3 regions of the Pseudomonas sp. IT-P74 genome follow, and region 2 is predicted to be linked to each of the others. Evidence: predicted binding sites of a transcription regulator. Region 2 holds the regulator's gene; each other region holds the start of a gene.
The links. Region 2 encodes FliA, which starts transcription of late flagellar genes. Its sites were predicted from a motif close to CTAAAGTTTNNNNNNNNNNNGCCGNTAA; they were not measured.
Positions count from the first base shown of each region.

Region 1: ACM6J5_RS24110 (methyl-accepting chemotaxis protein) is a predicted target of FliA. The motif match lies at 3,621-3,648, and genes of this name have one in related genera.
Region 3: flgM (flagellar biosynthesis anti-sigma factor FlgM) is a predicted target of FliA. The motif match lies at 2,858-2,885, and genes of this name have one in related genera.

Region 1 is NZ_CATKQD010000066.1:369,789-374,941, reverse strand. Features, by position in the region: gene ACM6J5_RS24125 (DUF2025 family protein) at 1-42, opposite strand, end outside; gene ACM6J5_RS24120 (glycerophosphodiester phosphodiesterase) at 254-1,378, shown strand; gene ACM6J5_RS24115 (PepSY domain-containing protein) at 1,517-1,822, shown strand; gene ACM6J5_RS24110 (methyl-accepting chemotaxis protein) at 1,883-3,508, opposite strand; gene ACM6J5_RS24105 (transporter) at 3,780-4,802, shown strand; gene ACM6J5_RS24100 (multidrug/biocide efflux PACE transporter) at 4,836-5,153, opposite strand, start outside.
Region 2 is NZ_CATKQD010000055.1:239,176-244,328, reverse strand. Features, by position in the region: gene ACM6J5_RS21485 (chemotaxis protein CheA) at 1-44, opposite strand, end outside; gene ACM6J5_RS21480 (protein phosphatase CheZ) at 99-887, opposite strand; gene ACM6J5_RS21475 (chemotaxis response regulator CheY) at 909-1,280, opposite strand; gene fliA (RNA polymerase sigma factor FliA) at 1,448-2,188, opposite strand; gene fleN (flagellar synthesis regulator FleN) at 2,185-3,015, opposite strand; gene flhF (flagellar biosynthesis protein FlhF) at 3,132-4,460, opposite strand; gene flhA (flagellar biosynthesis protein FlhA) at 4,472-5,153, opposite strand, start outside.
Region 3 is NZ_CATKQD010000033.1:395,394-400,546, reverse strand. Features, by position in the region: gene ACM6J5_RS18250 (MFS transporter) at 1-1,077, shown strand, start outside; gene ACM6J5_RS18245 (flagellar brake protein) at 1,140-1,886, opposite strand; gene ACM6J5_RS18240 (flagella synthesis protein FlgN) at 1,979-2,446, opposite strand; gene flgM (flagellar biosynthesis anti-sigma factor FlgM) at 2,495-2,821, opposite strand; gene flgA (flagellar basal body P-ring formation chaperone FlgA) at 2,989-3,747, opposite strand; gene ACM6J5_RS18225 (chemotaxis protein CheV) at 3,830-4,795, shown strand; gene cheR (protein-glutamate O-methyltransferase CheR) at 4,808-5,153, shown strand, end outside.

The sequences.
Region 1 (5,153 bases), on a different contig from region 2:
TTGGTCGGCAGCCTGGCAGATGAGCTGGGAAGTGATGCGCATGGTAAACCCCGCAATGGTGATCGTTGGTTTGCACGCAGGGCCCGCGTTTCCCTCTGCCGGGGAAATTGCAGCGCCCCAGCGTACTGCAAACGAGCGCACAAAAGCGCTGACGAAAATCAGCTTTAGACAGCTTTTTGTCGGTCTGGCGATAGCGTCTGCAAAGATGACTTGTTAAAAGGGACCGCCCACTCATTGCGAAAGGATCTCGAGCATGTCCGCAACCTTTACCAAAAGCGCCCTGTTACTGAGCCTGTTGCTCGGCCTCGGCCACGCACAGGCCGCCAGCGAACCAGCACCCTCGGCACTGGCGACCCGCCTGGGCATTCCGCATCCAGCGGTAATCGCCCACCGGGGCGCGTCGTTCGATGCGCCGGAATCCACCGCCGCCGCCTATAAGACTGCCCGCGACCTGGGCGCCGACTACCTGGAACTGGATCTGCAGCGCAGTAAGGATGGCGTGCTGTTTGCCCTGCACGACAACAATCTGCAACGCACCACCGACGTCGCCAGCAAATTCCCCGAGCGCAAGGACAGCCCCGCCAATGCGTTCACCATGGCCGAACTGAAAACCCTGGACGCGGGCAGCTGGTTCAATGCCGCGTACCCGGATCGCGCACGTCCAGCCTTCGCGGGTCTGAAGATTTTGACCCTTGATGAAATCATCGACATCGCCGAGGGCAACAGCCTGCACAAGCCCGGCCTGTACATCGAGACCAAGGAGCCCAAGCAGTTCCCCGGCATCGAACACGACCTCAAGGAAAAACTTCAGGACCGTGGCTGGCTGAGCCCGACCGGTTCGAAACTGGCGAAAAGCGAGTTGGCGGTCGGCCAGGGCAAAGGCAAGGTGGTCCTGCAGACCTTCGAGAAGAGCAGCCTCGAACTGCTGCAAAAGGAAATGCCGAAGGTGCCGAAGATCCTGCTGCTGTGGGTCGGCGAAGGCAGTATCGAACCCAACTCCAAAGTGACATTCGCCGAGTCCGGCGAAAAGGATAAAGCCGCTTACTACGCCAAACAGCAACCGAAGGACAAGGCCGAGTTCCAGAATTGGGTCGACTACGCCAAGGCCCAGGGCGCCATCGGCACCGGCCCGTCCGCCGCACTGACCCAGGGTGGCGACCAGAGCTACTCGGATCTGGTGCAACCCTGGATGAACCAGTACACCCACGACCAGGGCCTGTTGGTGCACGTCTACACCATCGACGATGCGGTGGACTACCGGAAAGTCATGGACGCCGGTGTCGACGGCATCTTCACCAATCGCGCCAGTGAGTTGTTGAAGTTCTATAAACGCTCGGCGGCGAGTGTCGATCAGGTGTTGAAGAACAACGGCTATTGAGCCACCGAGGTGCCTGCATCGCGAGCAGGCTCGCTCCTACAGGGATTGATGCAGGACATGTCGAGGGATTTAAGGGTGGATTAAGTTACACAGGCTAACCTGATCTCACTTGAACGGATCACCCAAGGAAAGAAGCCCATGAAGACCCTGACTGCTTTGTTTACCGCTGCAACCCTGACCCTCAGCGCCGGCCTGGCCCAGGCCGATGTGCGGGTCGATCAGATCCCGCAACTGGTCAAGGACGGCAAGATCAAGCCACTGGAAGACCTGAACAAGATCGCCCTGGATCTGCACCCGGGTGCAACGATTACCAAGACCGAGCTGGACAACCACTTCAACGGTTACGAGTACGAAGTCGAACTGCGTGACGCCAAGAACGTCGAGTGGGATGTGGACATCGATGCCTCCAACGGCAAGGTCCTGGAAAACAAACAGGACACGTAATCGCGAAACAGACAAAAGCCGCACGATGGGAACATCGTGCGGCTTTTGCGTTTTCGGGGTTCAAGCGCTCAGGCGCGCCGTCACCTCGTTCAACTGCCCCGACAAGCCGTGCAGGTTGGTGCTGGCCGCTTCAGTGCGCTGCACGTTGTCCAGGTTGGTGCTGGCGATACTCGTGATCTCGGTGAGGTTGCGCGAGATGTCTTCGGCCACCGAGGTCTGCTCTTCGGCGGCAGTGGCGATCTGGCGGTTCATGTCACGGATGGCTTCCACGGCCAGGGTGATGCGCTCGAGCATGGCGCCGGCCTCCGTCACTTGCTGCACGCTTTGTTCGCTGCGCGACTGACCGCTTTCAATCGCCTGGGCCGCTTCGATTGCACCGGTCTGCACGGTCTGGATGATCTGGTTGATCTCGATGATCGACGCCGCCGTGCGCTGGGCCAGGCTGCGCACTTCATCGGCCACCACCGCGAATCCGCGTCCGGCCTCACCGGCGCGGGCCGCTTCGATGGCGGCGTTGAGCGCCAGCAGGTTGGTCTGCTCGGCGATGCCGCGAATCACTTCCAGGACTTTGCCAATGCGTCCGCTGTCGGTTTCCAGTTGGCGGATGACCGTGGCGGTGTTGGCGATTTCGCCGCGCATTTGGGTGATGGTGTGGATGGTGCCCTGCATGACTTTTTCGCCCTGCTGGGCGGACTGGTCGGCATCGTCGGCGGCCCGCGCCGCTTCGGCGGCATGACGGGCGACTTCCTGTGCGGTAGCGGACATTTCGTTCATCGCCGTGGCCACCTGATCGGTGCGGTTGAACTGCTCGTTGGTGCCGCCGGCCATCAGGGTGGCGATCGAATTCAACTCACCGCTGGCGCTGTCCAGGTCCGACGCGCTGCGCTGTAAACGGCTGAAGGTTTCGGCGAGGAAATCGCGCAGGGTGTTGGCGGCCATCGCCAGTTTGCCCAACTCGTCCTGACGGGTGCTGGCCACGCGCTCGGCAAAACGCCCCTGGCTGAGTTGCGCCACGTATTCGATCAGTTTGCGGATCGGCTCGACCAGGTTACGGTTGACCAGCCACAGGCTCAGCAGGCCGATCAGCAGCCCCGAAACCAGCATCACGACCAGCCCCAGCAACACCGTGCGATCGGCACTGGCGCTGATCAGTGTCGATTGTTCAGCGCCCTGCTTGCGCAACTCACTGACCAGTTCACTCATCTGATCGCTGGCGGCGCGGTCCACGCCCTTGACCGCCGCGTCGCCCGCCGCCGGGTCACCACCGGCGGCCACGAACGCGTCCCGGCCCTTCTGATAGGCCGCGCCCAACTGACGATGTTCGTCACGCAAGCGCTCGATTCGGCTCTTGAGTGGCGGCTCGATGCCCTTCTGCGCGGCCAGCTCGCCGAGGATGTTTTGCACATCGCGCTGACGCTCCTCGAATTGCCCCCAGTACTTGCTCAGGTCCGCCGGTTGCTTGCCGCGCAGCAGGACGTTTTTCCACTCCTGCACCTGCACCTTGAATTGCAGGTTGGCTTCATCGATCAATTGCGAGGTGTGCAGCGGGCCTTCGATCAGATTGGCGTAGTTCTGCACGCCGCTGGACAGGAAGTGAAAGCACGCCAGGGCGATCAACAGCATCGCCAGCAGACTGCCGCTCAGCAGGGCAAGAATTTGTGCTCTCAGGGACTTTTGCAAAAGCATCGCAGGGTACTCATGACAGGAATGAGGCACGCCCGTTAAGGCGTGAAAAGTGTCCGGACATCCCTGTCTGCGGTCCCGGCCGAGGCCGACGGCGCGCAACTCAACCCAAGCGTGATCGGCTAGCCAGAGCGGTTCTTGAGAATATCCCGACCGTCGGTAGAACAATTTTTTGCGTTATTTTCCTGTCACAAAAACGTCACCCCCGCTTGCAATGATGCCGCTCAAGTGAATCTGTAAAACATGTGACAGGCGCCTCCCCTTGCGAGTCCTCATGAACCACAGCATCGATCAAAGCCATCGCGACACGGATCTGTTCGGCCTGCTTTACGGTTTCAGCTTTCGCCCCGGTGAGGCCGGTCGGGAAATCAATTCCGCCGAGGCCTTGCAGTACCTGCAACAACCGGGAAGCAACGAGCAATTTCTCTGGCTGCACCTGAACCTGGCCCACGCCGCGTGCGAGCGCTGGATGAAAAGCCATCTGGAATTGCCCGAGGAGTTTTTCGAAGCGCTGCACGAAGGCTCGCGCTCGACGCGTATCGAACATGTCGACTCCGCGTTGCTGGCGGTGGTCAACGATGTGGTGTTCAACCTCAGCAACATGGTCTCCTCGGATGTCTCGACCCTGTGGGTGTGCGCCCGCAGCCAATTGATCATCAGCGCCCGCCTGCAACCGCTGCACTCGGTGGACAAATTGCGCTCGTCGGTGAAGGCCCGGGAATGCTTTCGTTCCCCGCTGGAGTTGCTGGTGCATCTGCTGCGCGACCAGGGTGAAGTGCTGACCCAGATCGTGCGCAAGACCAGCCAGAGCGTGGATCAGATCGAAGATGAATTGCTGTCCTCGCGGCTGTCGACCAACCGCGCCGAACTGGGCGCCAATCGCCGGGTGCTGGTGCGATTGCAACGGCTGCTGGCGCTGGAACCGGGCTCATTGCTGCGCCTGCTCAACCGGCCGCCGCAATGGCTGCAAAAGGAAGACGTGAAGGAGTTGCGCAAATCCACCGAGGAGTTCGCGCTGATCATCAACGACCTCACGGCGCTGGGTGAGCGGATCAAGCTGTTGCAGGAGGAGATCGCCGCCAACATCAACGAACAGACCAACCGCACCCTATTCACCCTGACGGTGGTGACGGTGCTGGCGCTACCGATCAACATCATTGCCGGTTTCTTCGGTATGAACGTCGGCGGCATTCCGCTGGCCGATGATCCGCAGGGTTTCTGGGTCTTGGTGGTGCTGGTGGCGACCTTTACCGTGATCGCCGGGCGCTGGGCGTTTCGCAAGCAGCGGGATTACTGACGCCTGCTAACTCTCTCGCCACAAAAACGGTACTTAGCAAACTTCGCGAGTCACCAGCATCCGCTCCCGAACCACGTCATATGCCCAGTGGTAGACGTAGGTGTACGGCAGGAAGAACAGCAACACACCGATATCCAGCAGGAACGCTTGCCACAGACTGACATTCAGCCACCAGGCGATCAGCGGTACGCCCAGGGCCACCAGTCCGCCTTCGAACAACAGCGCATGCACCACGCGGACCCAGGCGTTGTGTGCGATGGCCAGGTGCTTGAGCAGCCGATCGAACAGACCGTTGAAGACCACGTTCCAGGCCAGGGCCAGGCCGGCGATGAGGACGGTGACCATGCCCAT
Region 2 (5,153 bases):
ACCAGGAAATCCTGAAGGATCTCTTCATCGGCGCCGAAGCTCATTAAGGGGGTGCTCCTACAGGTCTAAAAACCCAAAAAACCTAAAATTCTAAAACTCTAAAATCCCAGGCTGGATAACAAATCGTCCACATCGTCCTGGCCGGACACAACGTCTTCTCTTTTATCGGCATGAATCTGCGGACCTTCACCCTGAGAGAGATGTTTTTGTGGATCTTTTTCAGCAAGCATCGCTTCACGGTCATGTTCGATGCCCGCAAAGCGGTCCACCTGACTGGCCATCAGCACGAGCTTGAGCAGGTTGCTTTCAACTTCGGTGACCAACTGGGTCACACGCTTGATCACCTGGCCTGTGAGGTCCTGGTAATCCTGGGCGAGCAGGATGTCGTTGAGGTTGCCCGACACCGCGCGATTGTCCGTGCCGCTGCGCGTCAGGAACCCGTCGACCCGCCGGGCCAGTTCACGAAACTCTTCGGCGCCGACTTCGCGACGCATGAAGCGCCCCCAGTCCGCGCTCAACACCTTGGCTTCATCGGCCAGGCCATTGACCAGCGGCGTGGCACTTTCCACCAGATCCATGGTGCGATTGGCCGCGGCCTCGGTCAGCTTGACCACGTACCCCAGGCGCTCGGTGGCGTCGGTGATCTGCGACACTTCTTCGGCTTGCGGCATGTGCGGGTCAATCTGGAAATTGACGATCGCGCTATGCAGTTCGCGGGTGAGCTTGCCCACTTCCTGATACAGGCCACGGTCACGGGTCTGGTTGAGCTCATGGATCAATTGCACCGCGTCGCCGAACTTGCCTTTTTCAAGGCTCTCGACCAATTCGACGGCGTGTTTTTTCAGGGTCGATTCAAAGTCGCCCAATGAAGTTTCGTTATTGCCCATAGCTCCCCCGTGGCGCATTCATCAACCGATGCGTTCGAAAATCTTCTCGATTTTTTCTTTCAACGCCTGGGCCGTGAAGGGTTTGACCACATAGCCGTTAACACCGGCCTGGGCGGCTTCGATGATCTGCTCGCGCTTGGCTTCAGCGGTCACCATCAGCACCGGCAGGTGCTTGAGCTTTTCATCGGCACGCACGTGGCGCAGCAGATCGATACCGGTCATGCCAGGCATGTTCCAGTCCGTTACCAGAAAGTCGATGCTTCCGCTGTTGAGCACCGGAATGGCGGTAGTGCCATCGTCGGCCTCGACGGTGTTGGTGAACCCAAGGTCACGCAGCAGGTTCTTGATGATCCGCCGCATCGTTGAGAAGTCATCAACGATGAGGATTTTCATGTTCTTGTCCAATTCGACCTCCAAGCAGTCTTAAACGCGCCCAGCACCTGGACACGCCATTTCAATCAATCCGGCAAAGCACTCAATGACTGTCTGGAGCACAACAGATCGCGACCGGCGCAGTTCAACACCACACCAGCCTCGTTCGCAGTGTCCCCACACTGCCTTCAGCGCGCTCGCCACTCCCCCAAACGCCCCCGCAAACGGGCCGCGCACTGGCTGTGTAACTGGCTGACCCGCGATTCGCTGACCCCCAGGACCTCACCGATTTCCTTGAGGTTCAACTCTTCGTCGTAGTACAGCGCCAACACCAGCCGCTCACGCTCCGGCAAATTGGCAATCGCATCCGCCAGCGCAGCCTGGAAGCGTTCATCCTCCAGGTCGCGTGACGGCTCGAGATGAGCACTCGCGCCATCCTCGTGCAGCCCCTCGTGTTCGCCGTCCTGCAAAAGGTCGTCGAAACTGAACAGCCGGCTGCCCAGGGTGTCGTTCAAAATCCCGTAGTAATCATCGAGACTCAATTGGAGTTCGGCCGCAACTTCGTGATCTTTAGCATCACGGCCGGTTTTCGCTTCAATCGAGCGAATGGCATCGCTGACCATCCGCGTATTGCGGTGAACCGAACGTGGCGCCCAGTCCCCCTTGCGCACCTCATCGAGCATGGCGCCGCGGATTCGTATGCCCGCGTACGTTTCGAAACTGGCGCCTTTGCTGGCGTCATATTTGGTCGATACTTCAAGCAGGCCGATCATCCCGGCCTGGATCAGGTCTTCAACCTGGACACTGGCCGGCAATCGCGCCAGCAAGTGGTAGGCAATGCGTTTAACCAGCGGCGCGTAACGCTCGATCAGCTCGTACTGCGCATCGCGTGCCGACTTTTTGTAGAGGTTGTAGCCGCTGGCTGTCATAGAACAGGTCCTGCTGTCTGCTGCACAAGCCGCTCGACGAAAAACTCCAGGTGCCCGCGCGGGTTGGCGGGCAGCGGCCAGGTATCGACCTTCTGCGCGATGGCCTTGAACGCCAGCGAGCACTTGGAACGCGGGAAGGCCTCGTAGACGGCGCGCTGCTTCTGCACGGCCTTGCGCACGCTTTCGTCGTAGGGCACCGCGCCGACGTATTGTAAGGCGACATCGAGGAAGCGATCCGTGACCTTGGTCAACTTGGCGAACAGGTTGCGTCCTTCCTGCGGGCTCTGGGCCATGTTGGCCAGGACGCGGAAGCGGTTCATGCCGTAGTCGCGGTTCAGCAACTTGATCAAGGCATAGGCATCGGTAATCGAAGTCGGCTCGTCGCACACCACCAGCAGCACTTCCTGGGCGGCGCGAACGAAACTGACTACCGAGTCCCCAATGCCCGCAGCGGTGTCGATCACCAGTACGTCGAGGTTGTCGCCGATATCACTGAAGGCCTGGATCAGGCCGGCGTGTTGCGCGGGGCTCAGATGCACCATGCTCTGAGTGCCGGATGCGGCCGGAACGATACGGATGCCGCCGGGTCCCTGCAGCAATACATCGCGCAGTTCGCAGCGGCCTTCGATCACGTCGGCCAGGGTACGTTTGGGTGTCAGGCCCAGCAGAACGTCGACGTTCGCCAGTCCAAGGTCCGCGTCCAACAGCATGACGCGCCGGCCAAGCTCGGCCAAAGCCAGGGACAAGTTCACTGACACATTAGTTTTCCCGACGCCACCTTTGCCGCCGGTCACCGCGATCACCTGTACGGGATGCATGCTGCCCATGTTATTTCTTTACCTTGTCTTGCATAGACGGAGGCCACATTACTGGCTGCGCGTTCACAAACGGAACAATGCATGGCAGACCATCGATGTAGGTACAAAAACTGTTCATTAATACCTCAGCCAACCTGCTTGGTCGGGCTGTGGTAGATGTCAGCGAACATGTCAGCCATGGCTTCTTCGCTGGGTTCTTCCTGCATTTGCACGCTCACGGCGCGGCTGACCAACTGATGACGACGCGGCAGATGCAAATCATCCGGGATCCGCGGGCCATCGGTCAGGTAAGCCACCGGCAATTCATGACTGATGGCCAGGCTCAACACCTCGCCCAGACTTGCCGTTTCATCCAGTTTAGTCAGGATGCAGCCGGCGAGCCCGCAACGCTTGTAACTGTGATAAGCGGCCGTTAGAACCTGTTTCTGGCTGGTGGTTGCCAGGACCAGATAATTTTTCGAGCGGATGCCACGACCGGCCAGGCTTTCGAGCTGCATGCGCAGGGCCGGATCGCTGGCCTGCAGGCCGGCGGTATCGATCAGCACCACGCGCTTGCGCAACAGTGGTTCCAGGGCCTGCACCAGGGACTGGCCCGGATCGACGTGGGTCACCGACACATTGAGAATGCGCCCCAGGGTCTTGAGCTGCTCCTGGGCACCGATGCGGAAGCTGTCCATGCTCACCAGCGCGATGTTCTGCGCGCCGTACTTGAGCACGTAGCGGGCGGCCAGCTTGGCCAGGGTGGTGGTCTTGCCCATGCCGGCAGGGCCGACCATGGCAATCACACCGCCCTCTTCCAGCGGCTCGACTTCCGGGGTAACGATCATGCGCGCCAGGTGCGCCAGCAACATGCGCCAGGCCTGACGAGGCTCTTCGATTTCGCTGATCATCGCCAGCAGGTCGCGCGACAGCGGGCCGGACAGGCCAATGCGTTGCAGGCGACGCCAGAGGTTGGCCTGGTCCGGACGGCTGCCTTGCAGCTGATTCCAGGCCAGGGAGCCGAGTTGGACTTCCATGAGTTCGCGCAGGCTGTTGAGCTCGAAACGCATCGAGTCAAACGCCCGCGGATCCACGCCACCGGACGCTGGCGCAGCGGCCGGCGCGGGGCGACGAGGTTCGGCGTAGGTCGGTTCCATCAGCGGCTCGGCGGCGGTCAACGGCAAGCCGGCGAACAACTGGCGATTGGTTGCGTTGTCGCTCTCGCCATCGCCACGCAGGCTCAATTCGGCCTGGGCAGTGACGATCCGCGACTGAGTCTTGCGCAGCTCGTCTTCGAGCTCCATGTTCGGGACCCGCGGCGCCAGGGCCGACAGCTTGTAATCCAGCGCAGCCGTCAATTCGACACCCCCGGCGATCCGGCGGTTGCCAATGATGGCGGCATCAGCGCCCAGCTCATCGCGAACCAGCTTCATGGCCTGACGCATATCGGCGGCGAAAAAACGCTTAACTTGCATAAACCACTACCTCAGCCGTTGGGCCCTACTGTCGCAACGATGGTCACTTGCTTGTTGTCAGGGATTTCCTGGTAAGCCAACACGTGCAAACCCGGGACTGCGAGCCGGCCGAATCGCGAGAGCATCGCGCGAACCGGACCGGCCACCAGCAGAATCACCGGCTGACCTTGCATCTCCTGACGCTGCGCCGCGTCGATCAACGAACGTTGCAGCTTCTCAGCCATGCTTGGCTCCAGCAGAACACCCTCTTCCGAGCCTTGTCCTGCCTTCTGCAGACTATTGAGCAATATCTGTTCCAACCTTGGCTCCAGCGTGATGACTGGCAGCTGCGACTCAGTGCCTACAATGCTTTGGACGATTGCACGGGATACGCCAACCCGCACGGCAGCCACCAGCGCGGCGGTATCTTGACTCTTGGCGGCATTGTTGGCGATCGCCTCGGCAATGCTGCGGATATCGCGTACAGGTACTTGTTCGGCCAGCAGCGCTTGCAGCACCTTGAGCAACTGCGACAGCGAAACCACGCCCGGCACCAGTTCCTCGGCCAGTTTCGGCGAGCTTTTGGCCAGCAATTGCATGAGTTGCTGCACTTCTTCGTGACCGATCAGTTCACTGGAATGCTTGTAGAGTATCTGGTTCAAGTGGGTAGCCACTACTGTACTGGCATCGACCACGGTATAGCCGAGGGATTGC
Region 3 (5,153 bases), on a different contig from region 2:
ATCGTCGGCCTCGGCATGATGTGTCAGTACATGGTGATCGAGAGCTGGCTCAATGAGCAGGCCGATGCCAATCAGCGCGGCATGGTCTTCAGTGGCTACATGATCGCTTCGTATCTGGGGTTGGTGCTGGGGCAGTTGATTCTGGTCATGCACCCAGGGCTGGGGCTTGAATTGCTGATGTTGGTCGCCCTGTGTTTCGCCCTGTGTCTGGTGCCGGTGGCCCTGACGCGGCGGATTCACCCGGCACCCTTGCACCCGGCACCGATGGAGCCGCGCTTCTTTATCAAGCGCGTGCCACAGTCATTGAGCACGGTGCTGGGGGCGGGCTTGATCGTCGGTTCGTTCTACGGTCTGGCGCCGCTGTATGCCTCGCAGCAGGGATTGTCCACGGAGCAGGTCGGCCTGTTCATGGGTAGCTGTATTTTTGCCGGGTTGCTGGTGCAGTGGCCGCTGGGTTGGTTGTCCGATCGCTACGATCGGGCCGTATTGATCCGCAGTTTTGCATTCAGCCTGGCACTGGCGGCACTGCCGCTGGCGATCATGCCGCAGGTGCCGCTGGAGGTTCTGTTTATCGCCGGTTTTATCTGTTCGCTGGTGCAGTTCTGCCTGTATCCGTTGGCAGTGGCGTTCTCCAACGACCACGTCGAAGGTGATCGCCGGGTGTCCCTGACGGCAATGTTGCTGGTGACCTACGGCGTTGGCGCGAGTATCGGGCCGCTGGTGGCCGGCGTGCTGATGAAGCTGTTCGGCAGCCAGATGCTTTATGCGTTTTTCAGTTTCTTTGCGTTGGTGCTGGTGTGGCGGATTCGCCCGAAAGCGGTGACCAACCTGCATCAGGTGGAAGACGCGCCGCTGCATCACGTGGCCATGCCGGACAACATGACGAGTTCACCGCTGGTGGCCTGCCTCGACCCGCGTGTTGATGAGCAGGTGGTGCAGGATCAGATGCAAAACCCGGTGAGTGCCGGGCCAGAGCCTGAATCAGAACCTGAAACTGTCACCGAAGCTGAAACCGATCAGCCGCCGCAAGACCCTGATACAGGGCGGGACCCTAACCTCAGCGAGGCCAGGCCTTAAATCCAGGGCATAAAAAACGGGCAGTCACCGCAAGGGACTGCCCGTTTTTTGTTGACGCTCTATCACATGTCGTCTTTGTCGAAGCGACGTGCTTCACGTTGCAACTGGTAGACGAAGCGCTCGACCTGGCGCTGCACCAGCCCGCTCATGTTGTGGAAGCGAACGCCGGCGAAGGTGGTGGAAATCCTTTCTTCGAAGTGCAGATAACGCAACTCGACCGGTGCGGTCATCTTGCCGAAGGGCAGGTCGGCGCTGAAGCGGTCGTAGACCTGACCCAGTTGCAGGCTGCCGGTGATGTCGCCGTCGAAGCGCAGTTTGCAGCCGGTAGCGGAAATATCCAGTAACTTGCCGCTGATCGACGCCTTGAGCTTTTCGCCGTCGAGGTTGACGTTGACCAGTTGTGCCAGCTTCAGCGCGGCGCGGAACGCATTGCGGCGCTGGTGGTACACCACTTCAGCGGGCAGGGGGCCGCGATAGCAGCGGCTGCCACCGGATTCGTCGATGTTCAACTGGCCGTTGCTTTCCCAGGCAATGCGTACGCCTTCGTGGAAGCCTTCGACCCTGAACGGCTCACCCGCCAGCAGGTAGCGCTCGCCATCACGGGGAATCATTTCGTCCAGGGCGATCATGTTGCTGTCACGGTCCAGGTCCACCAGATAGCTCTGGAAGCGCTGGCTGCGCTCGTGGAACGTGATGATCAGCGGGTCATGGCTTTCGAGCAGCTGGCGCAGGTTGCTGGAGATTTCCAAGGGCGTGGAGAGCACCTTGGGTGGCTGCGGAGCATCATCCACGGATAAGGCATTGGACACGGTTAATCAATCTCCAGACAAAATTTGACTACGGCAAGCTAGCAGTTTGCCAGTATGTTGCGCGTCTTGATAGAGCGGGGGCATTGACCGGCTCATGCCTGACTGAGCGGGCGCGGCTTGGCAAGCTTGGAGAATGTTCCGCTGGCATCGTAAAGCGCCGGGGTTTCACCGCCGGTGAGGATTTTCAGCTGGGTGGCCGTCGCGGCCTGCTGAGTGAGGATCGACTGGCCGTTGTTGGCGTTGATGGCCTGGCACTGGGCCAGGAGATCGGTCAGCACGTCACTTTGCGCCAGCAACTGCTCGCCAATGCTCGACTGGCCGGCCAATTGCTCGAGACCGCCGCGGTTGGTCGGCAGGTTGAGGCTGGCGAGGATTTCACTGCGCTTGCGGCCGTGCTGTTCGAGCAAAACGACCAATGCCTGTTTCTGCGCCAGGATGTTCTCGAGCAATGGCATGTCGCGGCCATGCAATGCGAGGGATTCGGTCTGCAGGAGTTCCAGCAAGTGTTGCGCTGGAGCAAAGTCGTCGGTGATCAGTTGCAGTAAATTTGTGTCGTGCATGGCTGGCCTTGGGTTTTAAGCGTCCAAAAGCCTGGCGCCGGCGGTGGCCTAGCGCTGGGCTTCGAAGTTGAGCAGTTTGCTGGCTACACGGTTGCTGTCGACTTTATAGCTGCCATCGGCAATCGCTGCTTTCAACTCGGCCACGCGGGCGTTGTCGACGGCAGGCTGATCGCGCAGCTTGTCAGTGACCTTCTGCAACTGTTGAGCCTCATTGCTGAGATGTACCGATTCCCCGCTTTTGACGGTACCGGCCTGTTCGGCCGCGGACTCCAGCGGCGCGGATTTGCCGGCCTCGGCGCTTTCCTTGCTGGCGCTGGTACGTGTACTGCCCGTCAGGGACGAGGAGCTGTTCAAACGGCTGAAATCAATGACCATGATAAAAAACCTCTGGGAATTTGGACGCTTGCCATGGTTTCGGCCATTCCCTGGAAAACTTTAGGCTCATTTATCAATGAACCTTGCGCGCGTCAGCGCTTGCCCTGCATGGAGCACAGTCTAGGGAACAGCCGCGGCAAGCGCCACATTCCGATCAACAGAGGACCTTACATGGACACTTCCACCTGCCCCGGCGCCATGACCTGCGCCTTGATGACTCGTTGGGAATTGAGGTTTTTCACCCGGATCTGTTCGCTCAGGCTGCCGTTTGACAGCGCTTCGCCGGGCATGCGCACGCTGAGGGTGCCGCTGCGGGCGGTGATCACCACCTGATCGCCCTTGCGGATGACTTCGGCCTGTTCGATGTTCACCAGGGTAATCACCTGATCGGTGACCATTGGTCGGGTCAGTCGCTGCCCGATCGCCTGATCGAGGGAGGTCAGGTAGCCCTGGCTGATCAAGCTGATATCGCGCTCGCGCAAGACCACATCCCCAGGCTCGACAATGGCGGCGCGGCGCAGTGGCCGGGCGCTGGTCACGACATCGCGAAACAGGCGGACTTGAGCGGGTACGAAGACGGTCCAGGGAGACGCGCCCTCGCAGCGAACCTTGACCGTGACCCGTCCCAGCGGCTTGGGACTCTCGAGCGTTGCTGTCAATTCCTTGTCGCACATGGGCATGTGCATGCGCGGATCGAGCGGGTTGACCTGGATCTCGTAGCGACCCTCCGTTTGACTGGTAGCCAGATAGTCTTCTACGGTGAATTCAAGAAAGCCCTGAGTGACGCCGATAAGCATGTCAGGCAAGGTAACCGCGTCAGCAAGGGCAGGGCTGCCAGCGTTGAACAGGCAAACAGCCGCCAGCACGCCGAGCCGTTTGCGGTAGGGTGTGGTCAGGCGTCGAAAAAATGTCGGTTCTGTGTTCATAACGATTAAAAAAGCAAGCGCCGTGCCGTTTAGTGATGAAGGCACGTCGCAACAACACTTGGCGTTGGCGTAGGAGTCTGGCATGGCTGGTGTAATGGATTCGGTAAACCAGCGCACGCAACTGGTGGGGCAGAATCGCCTTGAGCTGTTGTTGTTCCGTCTCGACGGCCAGCAGCTGTACGGGATCAACGTGTTCAAGGTTCGGGAGGTGCTGCAATGTCCCAAACTGACACTGATGCCCAAGTCCAGTCCTGTCGTGTGCGGCGTGGCGAACATCCGGGGGGCGACCATTCCGATCCTTGATCTGGCGATGGCGACCGGCTCCGGCGCGTTGAAGGACAAGCACAACCCCTTCGTGATCATCACGGAGTACAACACCAAGACCCAGGGTTTCCTGGTGCGTTCGGTGGAACGCATCGTCAACATGAACTGGGAGGAGATCCATCCGCCGCCCAAGGGAACCGGGCGCGATCATTACCTGACGGCGGTGACGCGGGTCGACAATCAGTTGGTCGAAATCATCGACGTCGAGAAGGTGCTGGCGGAAGTGGCGCCGACGCCGGAAGCGATTTCCGTCGGTGTGGTGGATGTCGAAACCCAGCACAAGGCGCTTTCGTTGCGCGTGCTGACGGTCGACGACTCGTCGGTGGCGCGCAAGCAGGTCACGCGTTGCCTGCAAACGGTCGGCGTCGAAGTGGTGGCGTTGAACGATGGTCGGCAGGCGCTGGACTACCTGCGCAAACTGGTCGACGAGGGCAAGAAGCCGGAAGAAGAGTTCCTGATGATGATCTCCGACATCGAGATGCCGGAGATGGACGGGTACACCCTGACGGCGGAAATCCGCAACGACCCGCGCATGCAAAAGCTTCATATCATCCTGCATACTTCGTTGTCGGGGGTATTCAATCAGGCGATGGTCAAGAAGGTCGGTGCCGATGACTTCCTGGCCAAGTTCCGTCCTGATGACCTGGCATCCCGGGTAGTCGACCGGATCAAAGCAGCAGATATCAGCCAGGGGCCCGTGTCCCTGGCAGTCAACACGATTTAAGAGGCGGCATCATTGTCTACGGGTAATTTGGATTTCGAACAGTTCCGGGTATTCCTGGAAAAAGCCTGTGGCATTTTGCTCGGTGAAAACAAGCAGTACCTGGTCTCCAGCCGTCTCAATAAACTGATGGAACAGCAAGGCATCAAGTCTTTGGGGGAACTGGTTCAGCGCATGCAGACCCAGCCGCGTAGCGGTTTGCGCGAGCAGGTGGTGGATGCCATGACCACCAACGAAACCCTGTGGTTTCGTGACACTTACCCGTTTGAAGTCTTGAAGAACAAGGTACTGCCCGAAGCGATCAAGGCCAGTCCCGGCCAGCGCCTGCGCATCTGGTCGGCAGCGTGCTCGTCGGGCCAGG